One region of the Bacillus pumilus genome, then DNA from elsewhere that is predicted to be linked to it. Evidence: a T-box and tRNA genes for the amino acid it is inferred to sense, from the RefSeq annotation. Region 1 holds a T-box; the other holds one or more tRNA genes.
The links. The T-box of region 1 lies ahead of trpS (tryptophan--tRNA ligase). A T-box ahead of a tRNA ligase gene usually reads a tRNA of that ligase, here a tRNA-Trp.

Region 1 (9,005 bases):
CCAGTGTCGTTGTTTCCACCGTCTTTATCTTTGTAAAGCTCAAGGAAGTTCACTGGATCGTTGAAGTCACCTAACCAGCCCATACGTCCGATTTGGTAATCTCCGCTGTGGATTTTGTCGATGTATACGTTCCACTCAGAGTTATCAAGTTCAACTTTCACACCTAAATCTTTTTTCCACATTTCTTGAATTGCTTGTGCAATCTTTTGGTGGCCTTCATCTGTGTTGTAAGAAAGTTTCAATGCTGGAAGATCAGAAACAGACTTATAACCTAATTCTTTCGCACCTTTTTCAAGAAGTTTTTTAGCAGTATCTACATCGTGATCTTTAAAGTAGCCAGTTTTGTTATCAGTGAATCCTTCCATTGTTGGTGGAACGATTGCCATAGCTGGAACTTGTTCACCTTGCGTAATTTTGTCAACGATCGCTTGACGGTTGATTGAGTATGCAAGGGCCTTACGGATGTTAGCATTGTTTAAAGGTTTTACTTCTGTGTTGAATTTGTAGTTATAAATACCAGCGATCGTTTGGATTTTAAGACCGCCTTCTTTTTTCAATGTTTTTAAAGACTCAGTTGGAAGGCTTCCAGTTGGTGAACCAGCCCAGTCAAGCTCGCCTTTTTTGAACATGCTAAGCTCAGTGTTTGTGTCTTTGATCATAGACATGTTAATCTTTTTCAATTTCACAGTATCTTTATCCCAGTATTCATTGTTCTTTTCAAGCGTGATAGAACCGCCATGTTTCCATTGAGAAAGAACAAATGGCCCGTTAGATACGTAGTTTTCACCAGCATTTGTGAACCAGTTTTTATTCTTTTCAGCCACTTTTTTGTTGACTGGCATATACGTATAGAATGCAGTTAGTTCAGTAAAGAACGGTGTTGGGTTCTCTAGCTCAACTACAAGCGTTTTGTCATCTTTTGCTTTAATACCAACATCAGCAACTTTCGCTTTCCCTTTGTTCGCTGCTTCAGCACCTTTAATATAGTAAAGCTGGTAAGCATATTGAGATTCATTTTTAGGATCTAATGCCCATTTCCAAGCATATTCGAAATCTTTAGCTGTGACAGGGTCACCATTAGACCATTTCGCATCACGAAGTGTGAATGTGTATGTTTTACCATCAGCACTTGTTTTGATATCAGAAGCCATTGCATTTTCTGGCTTACCTTCGGCGTTAATTCTTGTTAATCCCTCAAAAGTCTGACGGATGACACTTCCTGAAGTTGAATCATTTGCCAATCCCGGATGTAGAGAAAAAGGCTCAGTGGAGATATTCACATTTAGTGTTGTTTTAGCCTCTCCAGAACTGCTCGTGCTGTCGCCTGATTTGTTTCCGCTGAAACCACAAGCGCTTAATACAAGTGTGAAAATAAGCATTAAAGTAACTACAGACCAACGCTTTTTCAACTGTATTCCCCCTTATAATATGTTTTAGTTCAAAGGTCTCGATAGAAGATGAGATTCAGATTTAAGAAATAGCGTAAAAAAGTCCCTAAATAGCTTACTTTCTATTTCTTTTGTTTTTTCTGAATTTTCACTATGTAAAGAGCCTAGCACAAACGTGTGAACAAATTAATTATAATGAATAGAATAATTTATCGCAATATCAATTTCATATATTTTTAAAAAACGTAAATGGGGATAAAGAGGGATTTTTATAAACTAAAGTCTCAATCACTTCAACAAATTAAAGCGGAAATTGATTAAAATAATTTAACAAATTCAGCAGGAATAATGTTTTATACATATAATTAATCATCCTTTTTTAAAAAATTCTGACAGATAATTGGTATTTTATCTAAAATTTTAAGTGTCAAACGACATGCTGAGAAGGTCACATGAGGGCTTCGTGACTTTTTTATGGTCATCCTTTATAATAGATAGACATACTGTTGCGATGAAAAAGAAGAGTACATATATTCACCATTTACAGAGAGTCTGCGGCCGGTGCGAGCAGATAATGGCATGTATGGAATGGGCTTTGGAGCAGCTAACCGAACACTTTTGAAAGTAAGTAGGCTTAGACGGAGCAGTCTCCGATATCAACGTCTTGAGTGATTTCCATGTGAAATAACAAGGGTGGTACCACGGTTCATTCGTCCCTTTTCTGTTGAAAAGTGACGGGTGGGCCTTTTTATATTGAAGAAAAGAGGTTTTAGTATGACAAAGAAGACAATTTTTTCAGGCATTCAGCCGAGTGGTTCGGTCACATTGGGGAACTATATTGGAGCGATGAAGCAATTTGTCGATTTGCAGCATGATTATCACGGCTATTTTTGTGTAGTCGACCAGCATGCGATTACGGTGAGTCAGGACAGGCTAGCCCTTCGCCAAAATATTAGAAGCTTAGCAGCTCTTTATTTAGCAGTTGGACTTGATCCAGAAAAGGCGACATTGTTTATCCAATCAGAGGTACCTGCTCACGCCCAGGCAGGATGGATGCTGCAATGTGTTGCTTATATTGGGGAATTAGAAAGAATGACCCAATTTAAGGACAAATCCGCTGGTAAGGAAGCGGTTGTTTCAGGACTATTAACGTATCCCCCATTAATGGCTGGCGATATCTTATTATATGGTACTGATTTAGTCCCTGTCGGAGAAGATCAAAAGCAGCATCTTGAATTGACTAGAACGCTTGCTGAACGTTTTAACCGCAAATACAATGACATCTTCACCGTACCTGAAGTGAAGATTCCAAAAGAAGGCGCTCGGATTATGTCTTTAGCAGATCCGGTGAAAAAGATGAGCAAATCCGATCCGAACCAAAAATCCTTCATTACCTTATTAGATGAACCAAAGCAGCTTGAAAAGAAAATCAAAAGTGCTGTCACTGATTCAGAAGGCATCGTTAAGTACGACAAAGAAAACAAGCCTGGTATCGCCAACTTGCTGACGATTTACTCTGTATTAGGTAACATATCGATTGCAGAGCTTGAGCAAAAGTATGAGGGCAAAGGGTATGGTGAGTTTAAGGGAGATCTTGCGAACGTCGTTGTTGATGCTTTAAAACCAATTCAAGATCGATACTATGAACTCATTGAGTCAGACGAGCTTGACCGCATTCTTGACGAAGGTGCTGAAAAAGCAAACCGCGCAGCAAACAAAATGCTGAAAAAAATGGAGAATGCAATGGGTCTAGGTAGAAAGCGCAAATAAAAAAGCTTGCAGCACATCACGCTGCAAGCTTTTTCTAATTCACCTTTGATTCGTTTTCCATTTCCCAAAGCTTTTCAAAAAACGGCTGTCCCTTAATCATTTTTTCACAAAATGCTAAATGATTCTCTGACCATCCATCAATGGTTTCATTGTAAAGCATGTTCCAAATCTCTTCGAATGACATTCGTTTGATTTGATTGTACATGCGCGGATTCCATTCCGTATACCAATACGCAATCTCCGCCCTGTTTTGAAGACCTTTTAATTGATCAAGCGCCATAAACATTAGCTGCTTCAGCTGTCTTTCTTTTCTCGTTAATCCGCTGATGTGCTGCGGCGGCAAAGACAAAATGTGATACTCCTTCGCCGACTCAAGACTGTCCTGCGAGAATTCATATTCCTCAGCCTTCACATCCTTCACCATTTCATACACCAATTGCTCCTGCCTTGGGATTAAGCGGCTTTTCCTCACAGGAATGGAATACCCAATCGTATCCACAGCAATAATTCGTATGCCGTCTGTCACCACAAAGCAATATTCTAATTTACGCCGTTCATGATTTTTTCGAATATATGATTTCTCAAAAACAGATTCTAGCAGCGTCTTCGGCAGTTCTGAAAGATCATTCTCTATGTAATCATACAAAGGACTCTGCACCTTGAGTAAAGGTACTTGATCTAACAGCTCCACACTGTCCTCCTTGCGCCACTCATGAAAATGACACACATTGTAGCCATTTTCTTCCCCTTCAAACCAATTCACCCATACGTCATGAAGAAATAACATAACCAATCCCTCACTTTATAAAAACTGTTGTCCACAGTATGGGCAAGGGATAGAGAAATTATTCCAACTTTATTAAACTTCAAGCGGAGTGAATGATGGCATGCTTTTCTTTATGACATAAAGAAAAGAAAGGGTGCCGCAGAGTCCCTTTCATCTTGTCATAAAAATGAGGCATTACTTTAACTTTTTAGGATCAAGCGCATCTCTCAGCCCATCTCCTAAGAAATTAAAGCATAAAACGGTCAGCAATATCAGTAAACCTGGGAAGAGCGGATACCACCACGCTTGCACCATAATCGAGAAGTTTTGTGCATCTTGCAGCATGTTGCCCCAGCTCGCTGTTGGCGGCTGTATGCCAAACCCTAGATAGCTCAGCGTTGATTCGGCTAAAATGACGGAACCGACTTTTAATGTAGCTGACACAATAATAGGACCGATACAGTTCGGTAAAATATGCGAAAAGATGATGACATGGTTTTTCGTTCCAATGGTTCTTGCTGCGAGTACGAATTCTCTTGTTCGCAGTGATAAAAATTCACTACGGATCAGTCTCGCGGTTGTGGTCCATCCGGTCAAAGCAAAGATTAAAATCAATTTATCAATGCCCGGTTTGAAAATAGTAACGAGCGTGATCAAGAGAAAAATGTCGGGAATCGACAACACGACATCCACAAATCTCATTAACAAGGAATCAACAAATCCTTTGAAATACCCCGCTACCGCTCCGACCACAGTGCCAATGGTAATCGCACCGACCACCGAAACGAAACCGACTAACAAAGACACCCTCGCGCCATAAAGCACCCTTGAGAAAATATCTCTGCCAAACTTGTCAGTTCCCATCAAATGCTCAACACTTGGCGGCTGGAGCCGTTTTAATAAATCTTGCTGCTCTGGTGCGTAAGGGGCAATCACAGGAGCGAAAATGGCTGAAAAGATAATGACCAATAAGATCACGGAGCCGGCAACCGCCAATTTATTTTTGAAAAATTTCTCGCAAAATAAACGCAGCATCGTCTCTGGCTTTGGCGGAAGACCCTCCTTTAATTTGAGATCAACAGGAGGTGTTCCCATATTAGGCTGTGCCAATTGTGCTTCAGCTCCCTTCTAATATTCAATACGCGGATCAACGATCGCATAGAGAATATCCGCAATTAAATTTCCAACCACCACGAGCACTGCGGAAATAACAGTCATCGCCATAATGACCGGATAATCTCTCGAAAAGGCAGAATCAATGAACAGCTTTCCAAGCCCTGGCCAAGTGAAAATTTGTTCCACCACGACTGCACCACCAATAAAGGATGGTATCATCAATCCAAAAATTGTAATGACAGGCATAAGACCGTTTCTTAACCCGTGCTTGAAAATGACTTTGTTTTCTCGAAAGCCTTTCGCTCTTGCGGTTCGAATGTAATCCTGCCTCATGACATCAAGCATACTCGACCTTGTGTACCGGGTGAGCCCTGCCATATCAGCGGTTGCTAAAACAAAGGCTGGTAAAATGATGTGATGAAGCCGGTCAAATACATTAAAATCGGCGTTTAAGGTAGAGACGCCGCCTGTCGGGAACCATCCTAAATTCACAGATAAAACCATTATTAGAATGAGTCCAAACCAAAAGTTCGGAATAGCCAGTCCGATAAAAGATGTAAATGTAATGCCATAGTCTAGCTTTGTATATGGACGTTTTGCTGAAAGAACACCGAATGGGATGGCGATGATCAGGGCAACTAATGTAGAAAAGATCATGAGGATGAGGGTATTTGGCAGCCGGGCAAAAATCAAATCAGCCACAGGCGTTCCCTTTTTAACAATAGAGGTGCCAAAGTCACCTTGAAGCATATTGCCAAGCCATTTCATATACTGCATATATTCAGGGTCGTTCAAGCCGTACTTATCAATAAAAGCTTCCCGGTCTGCCGCACTAATGGTTGGGTCCATCATAAGTGACATCGGATCGCCTGGTGCTGCTTTCATAATGGCGAAGGACAAAATGGTAATCCCAAATAAGATGGGAATGGAAAGCAGTGTCCTTCTAATGATATATGTAACCATATGCACAACTCCTTTTTCATCGGATCGCCATACTGTGATGAAAAAGGGCTAAAATGGTCTTTATTTTAGCCCTCTGTCTTTTTTGGTGTCTTCACGCTGAAAGGGGAGAACCCTCCCCTTTTTCACTAGCAGCCTACTGTTCAATCCACCATTTCTCGATTTTGTAATACTCATCTTTCGGGTGGTAAGAGTAGCCTTGGAGATTAGATGGCATCGCGCGATGTGAGTTGGCATAATAAAGGAACGTATATGGCTGATCTTCTGCGATCAATTCATAAATTTTTTCATATGCCTTTGAATATTCTTTTCGATCGCTTAAATTCTTGGCATCTACTAACAGCTTATCGACCTCTTTATTTTTATACCAGATGTTATTCAAGCCTTTTTCTGACTGGCTTGAGTGGAAGATGCTGAATTGATCAGGGAATGTGGCAAGGCTCCAGCCGAGCAGCAGCGCATCATAATCCCACTTAGGCGGTGTCGTCTGCTCAATGAGTGCACTGAATTCCACAATTTGCGGCTTCGCTTCCACACCAATTTCTTTGAGCTGCTGCTGGACAACGACAGCAATATCTTCACGGACTTTGTTTCCTTGGTTGGTCTTTATGACAAAGGAGAATTTTTTACCGTCCTTATCAAGATAGCCATCTCCATCTGTATCCTCCCAACCCTCTTCTTTCAGCATCTTTTTCGCTTTTTCTTGATCAAACTCAAATACTGGAACACTTTCATTCTTCGGATAGTTCCATGACAGCGGACTTTCTGGAATGTTGGCTACTTTGCCGTCTCCATCTAACACTTGATCAACAATCGTTTGACGATCAATGGCATGTGTCAGCGCTTGACGGACCTTTTTACTTTTAAACAGATCATTTTTCTGGTTCCAGCCAATGTATGAATAATTGAGCCCTAGATCAGATTCAATTTTAATGTTGTTGACTTTTTCAGCCGTTTGCAGCTCTGCTCCCGGTACAGCAAAGAAATCAATATCACCTGCTGAAAGCTGGGCAATTGCTGCGTTCTGATCAGGAATGGTTTTAATCGTGACGGTATCAAGATATGGACGTCCATCCCAATAATCGTCAAAGGCTTCTAATTTCACGTAGTCGCCTTCTTTCCACTCGGCAAATTTAAATGGACCTGAACCAATTGGTTTTTTTCGGTTAAATTCATTTTCACCGAGATCCTTTACAGGCACATCACCTAAAATATGCTTAGGCAAAATGCCATAGCTTCCTAGTGTGACATTATAGAAATAAGGATCTTTTTTATTTAGCTTGAATTCGATTGAGTAATCTCCTGTCTTTTTAACAGAATCTAATACTTCAAAGCCTGATCCGCGCTCCCCGTTGTAGTCCTTATTGATCGGAATGCTGTATGTAAACACAACATCATCAGCTGTCAATTCTTCTCCATCATGAAACTTTACGCCTTTTTTAATGGTCACATCAAACTGCTTCCCGTCATCAGATTCTTTAATATCTTCTGCGAGTGATAGCTGAGGGTTCAGCTTTCCATCAGTTTGAAGTAAAAAGCTGTAGATTCTTTCTTCAATATCAGAGCTAGCCACATCTGTTGAATACAACGAATTAAATAATGTTGGTTCTGCAATAGAACCGATAACAAGATCTCCGCCCTGTACAGGTTTACCGGTGGATTTCTTTTCACTGTCTCCAGAGGTTTTATTTCCACTAGAGCAAGCCGCAAGCATGAGCGTGAAGATCAGCAGTAAACTAATCAATATGGATTTTCTATTTCTACCTTTCATATACAATTCCCCCTATCCTTTTTTAGAAATGACGACAGATGCCGCTTCATCCCCCCTCTCAAAGATGAAATCATGCAAGCCGATTAAGTGTCGTAGAGGTGACAGGCAACGAAGTGGTTTGGTTTTAATTCTTGAAATGCTGGTATTGTTTCTTTACAGATTTGTTTCGCATGCGGGCATCTTGTGTGAAATACGCACCCTTTTGGCGGATTTGCAGGACTTGGCAGATCGCCTTGAAGCACGATCCGTTCTCTTTTGATCTGACCTTTTTTACGGGTAACAGGGACAGAAGAAAGCAATGCCTGTGTATATGGATGGAGCGGTTCATCGTACAGGCTGTGCTTATCAGCAAGCTCCATCATTTTGCCGAGATACATCACGCCGACTCGATCACTAATGTGCCTGACCACACTTAAGTCGTGAGAGATAAATAGATAGGTCAGGTCAAATTCCTCCTGAAGCTCCTCCATCAGGTTAATCACCTGCGCCTGAATGGATACATCGAGTGCTGAGACCGGCTCATCTGCGATGATCATTTCGGGATTCATGGCAAGCGCACGAGCGATGCCGATTCTCTGCCTCTGCCCGCCAGAAAATTCGTGGGGATAGCGATTTGCAAAGCTTGGATGAAGACCCACCTTTGATAAAAGCTGTTCTACTTTTTCATTTCTTTCTTTTAAGGAATATAAGTGGTGTGTTTTGTAGGGTTCTTTGATGATGCTTCGAAGTGTTTTTCTAGGGTTGAGTGATGCAAAGGGATCTTGAAAAACCATTTGGATGTTTTTTCGTGTTGATTGTCTTAGCTTTAATTCTGATACACGGGAGATATCTTGCCCTTTAAAAAGGATTTGACCGTCAGTTGGTTCATATAAACGAATCATGGTCCGGCCTAATGTTGATTTACCGCATCCTGATTCCCCCACTATCCCTAACGTTTCACCTTTATAAATCTTCAAATCTATGCCGTCAACAGCTTTGACTGCACCGACTTTCTTCTGAAAGACGCCTGCTTTAATCGGAAAATGTTTTTTGATTTGTTTCAGTTCAAGTATGGTTTCTTTCTCTATTAGATCTGTTGCATGTGGTTGATTTTGAGCAAGGGTCATGTTTGGTCTGCCTCCTCATATAAGAAGCATCTGACGCTTCTGCCATTTTCAAAAGTCCTCAGCTTAGGCAGTTCACCTAGGCAGCGCTCCTTCACTTGCGGGCATCTAGGAGCAAAGCGGCAGCCGGC
Region 2 (9,005 bases), 230 kb from region 1:
AGAACACACCGATATACATGATCAGAAAGCCAACAAAAACCAAACTAAGTGCAAATGTTCTGATTTTATTAATCTTACTGGAGTATTTCGCCATCCCTAGCCCCCTTGTCTCCAATATAGCACATTTTACCTTTCTGTTTGAATTAGTTATAGAGTTTTGTGAATAAATTGCTTATAATAATTCAATGATCTTTTTTCTTGAATTGAAGGAATTTTGATTCTATGAGGAGAAATACATAGCATTAGAGAAGAACTTTACACCCGAGTATTGGAGGAATCACTATGGAAAATCTTCTCCGTCCTATTTATCAAGAGAGAGCAAGTCACCCAGACACATTGGCTGTGATTATAGTAGAAAGAAGACACAAAGTATCTTCTGAGACGGATAACTTTGATGCAGCACTTCTAGTCATTGTAAAAGAAGCGGAAGAGCCGTTATTTATCAAGCACTATGAATCCGATCACCAAACAGCTTCTTTAAATGTTGTCACAGATGAGCAGTTGAAGGAATGGATCACCCTTGGCACGAACCGCCGAATCATTGATTGGATTTTGAATGGGAAAGTCCTATTTGATCGAAATGAATATATTTTCAACTTAATTGATGACCTGAGTACATTCCCATTTTCAAACCGCAAACTTAAAATCGGTTTAGAATACGGCAAGCTTATTCGCAGATATATAGAAGGAAAAGCATTTTTTGAGTCAAATCAATTCCTTGATGCATATAATTCAATTGTGCATGCTCTGCATCATTTGGCACGTATTGAAGTGATCGATAAAGGTTTCCACCCAGAAGTGACAGTTTGGAATCAGGTGCGTCATATGGAACCGGAAGTATATAAACTTTATTCAGAACTCATTGAAAGCCACGAAAGCCTTCATAAACGTTTGGAACTTTTATTTTTAGCAAATGACTTTTTGATCCATTCAAAAGCAGAAATTGGCGCCGCTCATTTGCGTCATGTCATGGAACAGCAAGATATATGGCTTTTTGGAGAGCTTCTCGCGCATCCTGACCTCAAGTATTTCACGCCTGACCTTAGCGTCATGATTGATTTCTTTGTGGAAAAAGGAATTGTTCAGGTGGAGCCGATTGAGACAAAGGGGCAAAAAATCTATCATCGAGGATATTTTGTGAAAAAAGATATTGACGCCTGAATATTATGATGGTATATTATTATACGTCGCTAACGAGCAAACAAGTTGCTTTTGGAAGAAAAGCTGACAAAAAGAAATTCTAAAAAACACTTGACGCACACGGCGTCGAAATGTTATATTGAGAAAGTCGCCTCTGAGAGACGGCGAAGATGATCTTTGAAAACTAAACAAGACAAAACGTACCTGTTAATTCGAGTTTTTATAAAAAAATCCTATGAAACATCATAGGTAGTCAGTCAAACGCTGACGAGGCAGGAAATGATCACATGCTAAGTTCGCTACATCGTGTAGCAACGCATGTGTGATATGCATCCTGCATACCTCGGAGAGTTTGATCCTGGCTCAGGACGAACGCTGGCGGCGTGCCTAATACATGCAAGTCGAGCGGACAGAAGGGAGCTTGCTCCCGGATGTTAGCGGCGGACGGGTGAGTAACACGTGGGTAACCTGCCTGTAAGACTGGGATAACTCCGGGAAACCGGAGCTAATACCGGATAGTTCCTTGAACCGCATGGTTCAAGGATGAAAGACGGTTTCGGCTGTCACTTACAGATGGACCCGCGGCGCATTAGCTAGTTGGTGGGGTAATGGCTCACCAAGGCGACGATGCGTAGCCGACCTGAGAGGGTGATCGGCCACACTGGGACTGAGACACGGCCCAGACTCCTACGGGAGGCAGCAGTAGGGAATCTTCCGCAATGGACGAAAGTCTGACGGAGCAACGCCGCGTGAGTGATGAAGGTTTTCGGATCGTAAAGCTCTGTTGTTAGGGAAGAACAAGTGCGAGAGTAACTGCTCGCACCTTGACGGTACCTAACCAGAAAGCCACGGCTAACTACGTGCCAGCAGCCGCGGTAATACGTAGGTGGCAAGCGTTGTCCGGAATTATTGGGCGTAAAGGGCTCGCAGGCGGTTTCTTAAGTCTGATGTGAAAGCCCCCGGCTCAACCGGGGAGGGTCATTGGAAACTGGGAAACTTGAGTGCAGAAGAGGAGAGTGGAATTCCACGTGTAGCGGTGAAATGCGTAGAGATGTGGAGGAACACCAGTGGCGAAGGCGACTCTCTGGTCTGTAACTGACGCTGAGGAGCGAAAGCGTGGGGAGCGAACAGGATTAGATACCCTGGTAGTCCACGCCGTAAACGATGAGTGCTAAGTGTTAGGGGGTTTCCGCCCCTTAGTGCTGCAGCTAACGCATTAAGCACTCCGCCTGGGGAGTACGGTCGCAAGACTGAAACTCAAAGGAATTGACGGGGGCCCGCACAAGCGGTGGAGCATGTGGTTTAATTCGAAGCAACGCGAAGAACCTTACCAGGTCTTGACATCCTCTGACAACCCTAGAGATAGGGCTTTCCCTTCGGGGACAGAGTGACAGGTGGTGCATGGTTGTCGTCAGCTCGTGTCGTGAGATGTTGGGTTAAGTCCCGCAACGAGCGCAACCCTTGATCTTAGTTGCCAGCATTTAGTTGGGCACTCTAAGGTGACTGCCGGTGACAAACCGGAGGAAGGTGGGGATGACGTCAAATCATCATGCCCCTTATGACCTGGGCTACACACGTGCTACAATGGACAGAACAAAGGGCTGCGAGACCGCAAGGTTTAGCCAATCCCATAAATCTGTTCTCAGTTCGGATCGCAGTCTGCAACTCGACTGCGTGAAGCTGGAATCGCTAGTAATCGCGGATCAGCATGCCGCGGTGAATACGTTCCCGGGCCTTGTACACACCGCCCGTCACACCACGAGAGTTTGCAACACCCGAAGTCGGTGAGGTAACCTTTATGGAGCCAGCCGCCGAAGGTGGGGCAGATGATTGGGGTGAAGTCGTAACAAGGTAGCCGTATCGGAAGGTGCGGCTGGATCACCTCCTTTCTAAGGATATATGGAGCAGTGTGCGTTTTCGTCTTGTTTAGTTTTGAAGGATCATTCCTTCAAGACATGTCTCTAGCGAGACAGGATTGTTCTTTGAAAACTAGATAACAATAAGTAATACATTCACATTGAATGCAATGCAAAGTTCATCACACATAGTGATTCTTTCTAAAGTAAGAAATGGTTAAGTTAGAAAGGGCGCACGGTGGATGCCTTGGCACTAGGAGCCGATGAAGGACGGGACGAACACCGATATGCTTCGGGGAGCTGTAAGCAAGCTTTGATCCGGAGATTTCCGAATGGGGAAACCCACTGCTCGTAATGGAGTAGTATCCATACTTGAATACATAGAGTATGAGAAGGCATACCCGGGGAACTGAAACATCTAAGTACCCGGAGGAAGAGAAAGCAAATGCGATTCCCTGAGTAGCGGCGAGCGAAACGGGAACAGCCCAAACCAAGAGGCTTGCCTCTTGGGGTTGTAGGACACTCTATACGGAGTTACAAAGGAACGATATAAGCGAAGAGGTCTGGAAAGGCCCGCCAAAGAAGGTAACAGCCCTGTAACTGAAATGTTGTTCTCTCCAGAGTGGATCCTGAGTACGGCGGAACACGTGAAATTCCGTCGGAATCCGGGAGGACCATCTCCCAAGGCTAAATACTCCCTAGTGACCGATAGTGAACCAGTACCGTGAGGGAAAGGTGAAAAGCACCCCGGAAGGGGAGTGAAATAGATCCTGAAACCGTGTGCCTACAAGTAGTCAGAGCCCGTTAAAGGGTGATGGCGTGCCTTTTGTAGAATGAACCGGCGAGTTACGATCCCGTGCAAGGTTAAGCAGAAGATGCGGAGCCGCAGCGAAAGCGAGTCTGAATAGGGCGCATGAGTACGTGGTCGTAGACCCGAAACCAGGTGATCTACCCATGTCCAGGGTGAAGTTCAGGTAACACTGAATGGAGGCCCGAACCCACGCACGTTGAAAAGTGCGGGGATGAGGTGTGGGTAGGGGTGAAATGCCAATCGAACCTGGAGATAGCTGGTTCTCTCCGAAATAGCTTTAGGGCTAGCCTCAAGGTAAGAGTCTCGGAGGTAGAGCACTGATTGGACTAGGGGCCCCTACCGGGTTACCGAATTCAGTCAAACTCCGAATGCCGATGACTTATCCTTGGGAGTCAGACTGCGAGTGATAAGATCCGTAGTCGAAAGGGAAACAGCCCAGACCGCCAGCTAAGGTCCCAAAGTATACGTTAAGTGGAAAAGGATGTGGAGTTGCTTAGACAACCAGGATGTTGGCTTAGAAGCAGCCACCATTTAAAGAGTGCGTAATAGCTCACTGGTCGAGTGACTCTGCGCCGAAAATGTACCGGGGCTAAACGTATCACCGAAGCTGCGGACTGTTCTTACGAACAGTGGTAGGAGAGCGTTCTAAGTGCTGTGAAGTCAGACCGGAAGGACTGGTGGAGCGCTTAGAAGTGAGAATGCCGGTATGAGTAGCGAAAGACGGGTGAGAATCCCGTCCACCGAATGCCTAAGGTTTCCTGAGGAAGGCTCGTCCGCTCAGGGTTAGTCGGGACCTAAGCCGAGGCCGAAAGGCGTAGGCGATGGACAACAGGTTGATATTCCTGTACCACCTCCTCACCATTTGAGCAATGGGGGGACGCAGGAGGATAGGGTAAGCGCGGTATTGGATATCCGCGTCCAAGCAGTTAGGCTGGGAAATAGGCAAATCCGTTTCCCGTGAAGGCTGAGCTGTGATGGCGAGCGAAATTTAGTAGCGAAGTTCCTGATTCCACACTGCCAAGAAAAGCCTCTAGCGAGGTGAGAGGTGCCCGTACCGCAAACCGACACAGGTAGGCGAGGAGAGAATCCTAAGGTGATCGAGAGAACTCTCGTTAAGGAACTCGGCAAAATGACCCCGTAACTTCGGGAGAAGGGGTGCTTCTTAGGGTGTTAAAGCCCCGAGAAGCCGCAGTGAATAGGCCCAGGCGACTGTTTAGCAAAAACACAGGTCTCTGCGAAGCCGTAAGGCGAAGTATAGGGGCTGACGCCTGCCCGGTGCTGGAAGGTTAAGAGGAGCGCTTAGCGTAAGCGAAGGTGCGAATTGAAGCCCCAGTAAACGGCGGCCGTAACTATAACGGTCCTAAGGTAGCGAAATTCCTTGTCGGGTAAGTTCCGACCCGCACGAAAGGCGCAACGATCTGGGCACTGTCTCAACGAGAGACTCGGTGAAATTATAGTACCTGTGAAGATGCAGGTTACCCGCGACAGGACGGAAAGACCCCGTGGAGCTTTACTGCAGCCTGATATTGAATGTTGGTACAGCTTGTACAGGATAGGTAGGAGCCTTGGAAACCGGAGCGCTAGCTTCGGTGGAGGCATCGGTGGGATACTACCCTGGCTGTATTGACCTTCTAACCCGCTGCCCTTATCGGGCAGGGAGACAGTGTCAGGTGGGCAGTTTGACTGGGGCGGTCGCCTCCTAAAATGTAACGGAGGCGCCCAAAGGTTCCCTCAGAATGGTTGGAAATCATTCGCAGAGTGTAAAGGCACAAGGGAGCTTGACTGCGAGACCTACAAGTCGAGCAGGGACGAAAGTCGGGCTTAGTGATCCGGTGGTTCCGCATGGAAGGGCCATCGCTCAACGGATAAAAGCTACCCCGGGGATAACAGGCTTATCTCCCCCAAGAGTCCACATCGACGGGGAGGTTTGGCACCTCGATGTCGGCTCATCGCATCCTGGGGCTGTAGTCGGTCCCAAGGGTTGGGCTGTTCGCCCATTAAAGCGGTACGCGAGCTGGGTTCAGAACGTCGTGAGACAGTTCGGTCCCTATCCGTCGCGGGCGCAGGAAATTTGAGAGGAGCTGTCCTTAGTACGAGAGGACCGGGATGGACGCACCGCTGGTGTACCAGTTGTTCTGCCAAGGGCATCGCTGGGTAGCTATGTGCGGACGGGATAAGTGCTGAAAGCATCTAAGCATGAAGCCCCCCTCAAGATGAGATTTCCCATTCCGCAAGGAAGTAAGATCCCTGAAAGATGATCAGGTTGATAGGTCTGAGGTGGAAGCGTGGTGACACGTGGAGCTGACAGATACTAATAGATCGAGGACTTAACCTATATTCTAATGTGAAGCTTGAACATTGTTATCTAGTTTTGAGAGAACATTTTTTAAATATCTCTTGATTTATTTTCAATACATAGTATAATATCTTTTGTCACTAAATTGTCTGGTGATGATGGCGAAGAGGTCACACCCGTTCCCATACCGAACACGGAAGTTAAGCTCTTCAGCGCCGATGGTAGTTGGGGGTCTCCCCCTGTGAGAGTAGGACATCGCCAGGCTTTCTTCATTCCGCAGTAGCTCAGTGGTAGAGCTATCGGCTGTTAACCGATCGGTCGTAGGTTCGAATCCTACCTGCGGAGCCAATTTGGAGAGCTGTCCGAGTGGCCGAAGGAGCACGATTGGAAATCGTGTAGGCGGTAACCCCGTCTCAAGGGTTCGAATCCCTTGCTCTCCGCCACAATTTACATAATAAAGGGCCCGTTGGTCAAGCGGTTAAGACACCGCCCTTTCACGGCGGTAACACGGGTTCGAATCCCGTACGGGTCACCATTTTATAGAATATACACCAGTGTTTTTTATTCGGAGGATTAGCTCAGCTGGGAGAGCATCTGCCTTACAAGCAGAGGGTCGGCGGTTCGAGCCCGTCATCCTCCACCATATCTTTTATATCATCGCGGGGTGGAGCAGTTCGGTAGCTCGTCGGGCTCATAACCCGAAGGTCGCAGGTTCAAATCCTGCCCCCGCAACCAAATTATTTTATACACCAATGGGGAGTGCTCATTGAGTGCAACCAAAATGGTCCGGTAGTTCAGTTGGTTAGAATGCCTGCCTGTCACGCAGGAGGTCGCGGGTTCGAGTCCCGTCCGGACCGCCATTTTTAAAATAAATATTTGGCTCGGTAGCTCAGTTGGTAGAGCAACGGACTGAAAATCCGTGTGTCGGCGGTTCGATTCCGTCCCGAGCCACCACTATTTGCCGGTGTAGCTCAATTGGTAGAGCAACTGACTTGTAATCAGTAGGTTGGGGGTTCAAGTCCTCTTGCCGGCACTGTTTTTCAAATGTGGAGGGGTAGCGAAGTGGCTAAACGCGGCGGACTGTAAATCCGCTCCCTCCGGGTTCGGCGGTTCGAATCCGCCCCCCTCCACCATTTTTATTTTCATAGGGGCATAGTTTAAAGGTAGAACAGAGGTCTCCAAAACCTCCGGTGTGGGTTCGATTCCTACTGCCCCTGCCAATTTTCTTAATATGATTCATAACATCTATGGCGGTTGTGGCGAAGTGGTTAACGCACCAGATTGTGGCTCTGGCACTCGTGGGTTCGATTCCCATCAATCGCCCCATTTTATTATTGGGCTATAGCCAAGCGGTAAGGCAACGGACTTTGACTCCGTCATGCGTTGGTTCGAATCCAGCTAGCCCAGTTGATTTGCGGAAGTAGTTCAGTGGTAGAACACCACCTTGCCAAGGTGGGGGTCGCGGGTTCGAATCCCGTCTTCCGCTCCAATAATGGCGGCATAGCCAAGTGGTAAGGCAGAGGTCTGCAAAACCTTTATCCCCGGTTCAAATCCGGGTGTCGCCTTTTTGAAAAGACTGCCGGGGTGGTGGAATTGGCAGACACACAGGACTTAAAATCCTGCGGTAGGTGACTACCGTGCCGGTTCAAGTCCGGCCCTCGGCACCATGTTTTTTATCATAAGTTGCGCTCTTTAATGATCATGCCGGTGTGGCGGAATTGGCAGACGCGCACGACTCAAAATCGTGTTCCTCACGGAGTGCCGGTTCGACCCCGGCCACCGGTATCTATTAATAATTTCATGATCGGTTTTTACCGTCAACCTAACGTTTCACCCTTGTGGTGAAACGTTTTTTTGTGGTTTAAATGAGTTATTTAGATAAAAATAGAAACCTATTAGAAAATAATGTGCATGTACTTCTTTTAGCAGAATAATCTTTAGGTGATTTGCAACATTTGATAAGATACATTTAACCATGTAAGGAAACAAAATGGGGTAGCGCATTCACATAAAACAGTGAAATACTTTTGTGTAACTAAATGAATATTTGTGGGTACATACACATCTTTAGCTAACATCATCATTGTGACCCAATTTGAGGGGAGAATTTATGAAAAAACAAAATGATCATGAAGAGTTATTGACAGGTGGCAATGTCTCGAACGTATATCGTTCTGGAGATACGGTTCGTCGAGAAGTAAAGTCAGACAATATCAATATACAAAAGCTGCTAAAGCATTTAGAAAAAAAGAATTTCTCCTATGCTCCAAAGTTTTTAGGGGTTGATGAAAAAGGTAGAGAGATATTGTCCTTCATTGAAGGCGTAGCCGGTCATGATCCCTTAAAAGAATACATGTGCTCTCACCATGCCTTAAAAGAAATAGCGAGAATGCTTAGACTGTATCATGATGCTGTTCGTGATTTTCCCATTTCAGACGATTGGGAACGAATGGACAATACGCCTAACAACATAGAGGTTGTGTGCCATAATGATTTTGCTATGTACAATATCATTTTCAATAATGAAAAACCAGTAGGAATCATTGATTTTGATGTAGCTGCTCCTGGTCCAAGGCTGTGGGATATCGCATATACTCTGTATACTTGTGTACCTCTCAGTAGGTTTTTTCGCACAGAAACAGGAGAGATCGTGAACTGCCATTCATCAGAACATGCAAACCAGATAAAGCATAGAGTGAAACTGTTTTTTGAATCTTATGGGGAGAAAATAGCAGAAGATTATGTGGATATGGTGCTGCTGCGTTTAAAAGGGTTATGTCAGTACATGAAACGAAAAGCGAGTGAAGGTGATATAGCTTTTCAAAAAATGATTCATGAGGGGCACCTTGAACATTATCAAAAAGACATTCAATTCATTCATGAACACCGAAAAGAATGGATT

Region 2: it has a tRNA-Trp gene. The T-box ahead of trpS (tryptophan--tRNA ligase) is inferred to sense a tRNA for this amino acid. The anticodon was not compared.

What each region holds. Positions count from the first base shown of each region.
Region 1 is NZ_LT906438.1:1,144,048-1,153,052, reverse strand. Features, by position in the region: gene CKW02_RS05700 (peptide ABC transporter substrate-binding protein) at 1-1,409, opposite strand, end outside; T-box leader at 1,891-2,109, shown strand; gene trpS (tryptophan--tRNA ligase) at 2,163-3,158, shown strand; gene CKW02_RS05690 (YjbA family protein) at 3,193-3,945, opposite strand; gene opp4C (oligopeptide ABC transporter permease) at 4,120-5,019, opposite strand; gene CKW02_RS05680 (ABC transporter permease) at 5,053-6,003, opposite strand; gene CKW02_RS05675 (peptide-binding protein) at 6,137-7,771, opposite strand; gene CKW02_RS05670 (ABC transporter ATP-binding protein) at 7,855-8,877, opposite strand; gene CKW02_RS05665 (ABC transporter ATP-binding protein) at 8,874-9,005, opposite strand, start outside.
Region 2 is NZ_LT906438.1:909,961-918,965, forward strand. Features, by position in the region: gene CKW02_RS04430 (YgzB family protein) at 1-94, opposite strand, end outside; gene CKW02_RS04435 (nucleotidyltransferase-like protein) at 283-1,161, shown strand; rRNA gene CKW02_RS04440 (16S ribosomal RNA) at 1,481-3,029, shown strand; rRNA gene CKW02_RS04445 (23S ribosomal RNA) at 3,212-6,142, shown strand; rRNA gene rrf (5S ribosomal RNA) at 6,252-6,367, shown strand; tRNA gene CKW02_RS04455 (tRNA-Asn) at 6,377-6,451, shown strand; tRNA gene CKW02_RS04460 (tRNA-Ser) at 6,456-6,546, shown strand; tRNA gene CKW02_RS04465 (tRNA-Glu) at 6,564-6,638, shown strand; tRNA gene CKW02_RS04470 (tRNA-Val) at 6,671-6,746, shown strand; tRNA gene CKW02_RS04475 (tRNA-Met) at 6,762-6,838, shown strand; tRNA gene CKW02_RS04480 (tRNA-Asp) at 6,887-6,963, shown strand; tRNA gene CKW02_RS04485 (tRNA-Phe) at 6,982-7,057, shown strand; tRNA gene CKW02_RS04490 (tRNA-Thr) at 7,064-7,136, shown strand; tRNA gene CKW02_RS04495 (tRNA-Tyr) at 7,152-7,236, shown strand; tRNA gene CKW02_RS04500 (tRNA-Trp) at 7,250-7,323, shown strand; tRNA gene CKW02_RS04505 (tRNA-His) at 7,354-7,429, shown strand; tRNA gene CKW02_RS04510 (tRNA-Gln) at 7,439-7,510, shown strand; tRNA gene CKW02_RS04515 (tRNA-Gly) at 7,518-7,592, shown strand; tRNA gene CKW02_RS04520 (tRNA-Cys) at 7,598-7,668, shown strand; tRNA gene CKW02_RS04525 (tRNA-Leu) at 7,682-7,770, shown strand; tRNA gene CKW02_RS04530 (tRNA-Leu) at 7,807-7,888, shown strand; gene CKW02_RS04535 (phosphotransferase) at 8,214-9,005, shown strand, end outside.